2 regions of the Paenibacillus sp. FSL R10-2771 genome follow, and region 2 is predicted to be linked to the other one. Evidence: predicted binding sites of a transcription regulator. Region 2 holds the regulator's gene; the other holds the start of a gene.
What was found. The regulator Rex, encoded in region 2, represses fermentation and respiration genes when NADH is low (regulators of the CRP and FNR family bind a similar motif). The targets are predictions, from matches to a motif close to TTGTGAAATATTTCACAA.
Positions count from the first base shown of each region.

Region 1: a site for Rex is predicted at 1,351-1,368, ahead of NSU14_RS21955 (flavocytochrome c). Genes of this name have one in related genera too.

Region 1 is NZ_JBBOBM010000001.1:5,133,892-5,136,096, reverse strand. It holds gene NSU14_RS21965 (PHP domain-containing protein) at 1-640, shown strand, start outside; gene NSU14_RS21960 (hypothetical protein) at 747-1,205, opposite strand; gene NSU14_RS21955 (flavocytochrome c) at 1,385-2,205, shown strand, end outside.
Region 2 is NZ_JBBOBM010000001.1:2,247,325-2,249,529, reverse strand. It holds gene NSU14_RS09525 (amidohydrolase) at 1-627, opposite strand, end outside; gene NSU14_RS09520 (redox-sensing transcriptional repressor Rex) at 614-1,267, opposite strand; gene dinG (ATP-dependent DNA helicase DinG) at 1,487-2,205, opposite strand, start outside.

The sequences.
Region 1 (2,205 bases), 2.9 Mb from region 2:
CGAGGCACTGGATCAGATGTATCCGTATAACGGACATTACTATGAGGTGGACGGGCTGAAGCTGTTTCCGGGAATGGAAGTGGATATTGCCGAGACAGGCCACATCCTGCTGATCGGGCTTAAGGAGAATGTTCTTGCTGTCCGTTCTTTGCTGGAAGATTACACTGCTCAGTGTAGCTTTATTCCTTTCAAAAGACTGCTGGATCTGGCGGATGAATTCAATCTGTGGAAAATAGGGGCCCATCCGTTCCGCACCTCTACTCCACTTCATCAATTGGACCCTCAGCTGCTTAAGCGGCTGGATGCGTTTGATTTCAATGCTAAAGACATTTACGTGCAGGGGGCTGAAGCCTACAAGAACCTGATTACGCCATTTGCAGAGAAGCTTGGCGTTCCTGTGGTTGCCGGCAGTGACAGTCATCAATGCCTGCAGTATGGCAGCGTAATGAACCGGCTACATGTATCCTGCTCTACAGTTGAGGAATTGAAGGAGGCTATTAAGCAGGGGGACTATGAGATGGAGCTTTCACCGTGTCTCCATACCAAGGTGAAGGCTTCGGTCATGATGAAGAAGCTGCTGAAGCAGCTTGCCGGCGAAGCGCCTTCCAGAGATGAAGCGGAGATTGGCTATCTGGCTTAAAGCGGCCCTGAAATCCTATGAAGTCATGTCCGGACTCCTCCGGCCATGACTTCATAGGTAATGTCTTCTATGCTTCCGGGGATGATTTACGCTACGCCTTGCGGTTTTAAGCAAAAGCCAGCTTCAATGCCTGCGGATGGAAGGAACCCATAATTTTATAAGCTTTTAAATGCGGATTGTTCATATCATTATCGTAAATAATCATATGCTGCCTGCCCTTGAGAATGATATCAAACCGCTGCTTCCGGTCAGCCTGTACGATGGTAATATAATAGCTGTATTTGTTGTCTGTGCTTACATTCCGCGCTGATTTCATTAACCGGACGTCGGCGAAATCATCACATATTTGTTTGATGGCCTCCGGCTCCGTAACCACAATATCCTTCTGTTCACCGGGAACAGAGGACAGACGGGTGATTTCAAGGGAGGCGATATCCTCCAGCCGGATGGTTCTGGCCACCACTTTTTTGAAGGAAGTGTAACGGTTTGCTGTATAGGTCATTAGAGAAACACCAGCTGCGGTCAGGATGGCGCCGGCAAGCATATATTTTTTGCTTTTGTCCATGGTTCAGTTCCTCCCAGTCATACGATTGTGTAAGTCCCAATTATAAAACTATAAACATCCGCACGCAAATTCACTTACTTTAATTACTTAATGATTTCTTTAATTACGTAAGCTTCCAAGGACAGCCCTTTTGCGGATATGATAATTGTGAAAATATGCACAAGGGGGCAAGCGTTACTATGAAAAAGAGATATGCAGCGACTCTTATACTCGTTCTTTCCGTTATGCTGGTTATCGCAGGCTGCGGTAACAACAATGCTAACGGCAGTGTCAATGAGAGCAAGGGTAAGAATAGCGCAACCACAGAGCCTGCAGCAACCACTGCACCTAAAGAGACAGCCGAAGCCGTATCGGGAGCATCCGAAGCGAGCTATACACCGTACGATCAGTTAAAAGATAAATATGATATCATCATTGTCGGCGCAGGCGGTGCCGGAATGTCGGCGGCGCTGGAAGCCAAGGCTAACGGCATGAACCCGGTTATTCTCGAGAAAATGCCGGTTGCCGGCGGTAATACTACCAAATCCTCCTCGGGTATGAACGCTTCGCAGACGAAGTTCCAGAAGGAGCAGGGCATCGAGGATACCAATGATCTGTTCTATGAAGAGACACTGGCAGGCGGCCATGATACGAACAACAAGGAGCTGCTCCGCTTTTTCGTGGACAATTCCGCAAGTGCCATTGACTGGCTGGATTCGATCGGAATCCGTTTGAACAATATTACGATTACCGGCGGAATGAAAGAGAAGCGCACCCACCGTCCGGAAGACGGCTCAGCAGTCGGTCAATATCTGGTTGCCGGACTCGTAAGAAATGTACAAGAGCAAGGGATTCCCTTGTTCGTTAATGCGGACGTGAAGGAACTTACAGTGCAGGATGGCAAGGTGAACGGCGTCAAGGTGTTGTTCAACCAGGCCGATGAGAAAACAATTACCGGATCAGCAGTGATCGTAACAACCGGCGGCTTCGGCGCCAATATGGAGATGATTACCGAAGTCAG
Region 2 (2,205 bases):
CAGATCAAGATCATGAGCCGCCTGGACAAACTTCATGAAAAACTCCGGAGGACAGGTGTAAGGCGCATGCGGCGAGAGCATTGCAGTAATTCTGCCGTCAGCCTTGCCATGCCAGTTCCGGGCAAAAGCAATCGCCTCCGCGAGCTTGTGATTCTGCACCTCTTCCGGACAAAGGCCAATAACACCGCGCATAAGTACAGCACGGATGCCTGACTGCTCGGTAACCTCAGCAACCCGGTCCATATGGTCATACATATCGAGGAAGGTCGTAGTGCCGCCCTTCAGCATCTCAAGAACGGACAAAGAGGTTCCCCAGTACACATCATCACCGGTGAATTTCTCTTCCATCGGCCACATTTTTTCCTGCAGCCAAGCCTGCAGTACCATATCATCGCCGTAGCCGCGCAGCAGTGACATCGCCGCATGGCCGTGGGTGTTGACGAGACCCGGCATGAACAGCAGCCGGCTGCCGTCAATAACCTCGGCATCCTCTTCAATTACAGGCTTATCTTCACCTATGTAAGTAATAAGATCATTTTCGATGGTCATATAACCGCTCAGCACCGGCTCTTCGCTGCCAGGCACCAGAAAACGCCCGTTTTTAATAATGGTTTTATTGCTGCTCATCTTCAGCTTCGTCCTTTCCGTCATGCAAATAATAAGCCAGACTCTGCAGATCCGTAGTGAAATCGGCGGCATGAATCCGGATATTGGCCGGAGTCTTCAGAATGACAGGCGCAAAATTCAGGATCGCCTCAATGCCCGAATCCACCAGAATGTCAGCAACGTTCTGTGCTTCACTGTCCGGAACGGTAATAATCCCGATGCGGATGCCCTGTGCACGGATGGTATCCCCCAGCTCACTCATCGGCTGAACAGTCAACGAGTTGATCTGCTGGCCTACCTTAGGCTCATAAGCATCAAATACAGCTGTAATCTTCATCGTATCCTTCAAGTAAGCATTGTAATTCGACAAGGCGTGGCCAAGATTACCTGCACCTACCAGAGCTACATTAATCTGCTGGTCCAGCTTGAGAATATGCCTGATCTTCTCAATCAGATAAGAGACATCATAACCAATGCCTTTTCTGCCGAAATCACCAAAATAAGCCAGGTCCTTGCGGATCTGGGCGGGGTTGAGATCAAGCTTCTGTCCCAGCTCCTGAGAAGAAACTGTTGAGATTTCACGTTTTTGGAGATCGTTCAGGAAACGCAGGTACACTGGGAGTCTGCGAACGACGGCCTCCGATATTTTATCCGATTTCATGTTTTCTCCTCCTAAAAGTTTTGATAGCATATGCTGCTTGATTCAACTTCGCAAAACTCGCTTCGTAAGCATTCACTTAGGTTTGATAGCATATGCTGCTTGATAAGCCGGTTATAGGAACCATGCTCCGGGTACTACTGCCCGTTTGGGCAGCAGCAGTGGAGCACGGGACTTCAGAACAATAATTACTTATACATAATATCAACCGGAGACGGATTATTAAACCCCGCCTTCTTCAAGCCATTCTGCAATCCGCGGAACGATCTGATCCGTCAGCATATGCTCCATCTTGGGACCGGGCAGCGAATACAGGAAATACTTCCCATAATAAGATTCGATTACCCTGGTATCATATACAATAACGATTCCGCGGTCCTGCGCGGTGCGGACCAGCCGCCCGAAGCCTTGCTTGAAGCGGATTACGGCCTGCGGGACGGACAGCTTCATGAACGGATTCTTCTTCTGTGCCTGGAGCAGCTCCGACTTCGCTTCAGCCAGCGGATGATTAGGCGGCTGGAACGGAAGTCTGACAATGGCCAGACAGGTCAAAGCTTCACCGGGAATGTCTACACCTTCCCAGAAGCTGCTCGTACCCAGCAAGACTGACGCTGTACTGTCCTGGAACCGCCGGATCAGCTTGCTCCGACTGCCGCCTTCTACGCCTTGTCCAAGCACCGCGATATCCTGCGAAGCCAGGGCCTCCTTCAGCGGATCATAGACCTGGCGCAGCATCTTGTAGGAGGTGAAGAGCACCAGCATCCGCCCGCGGGTAGCCACGGCAGTTTCTGCCAGAGAATGGACCAGTGTATCCACAAAGCGGGCATCCCCTATGCTTCCCTTGACACTCGGGAAATCACGGGGAATGACAAGCAGTGCCTGCTCACGGTATTTGAACGGCGACGGAAGCAGGGCTGTCATCAGACGGCCCTGCTCTGCAG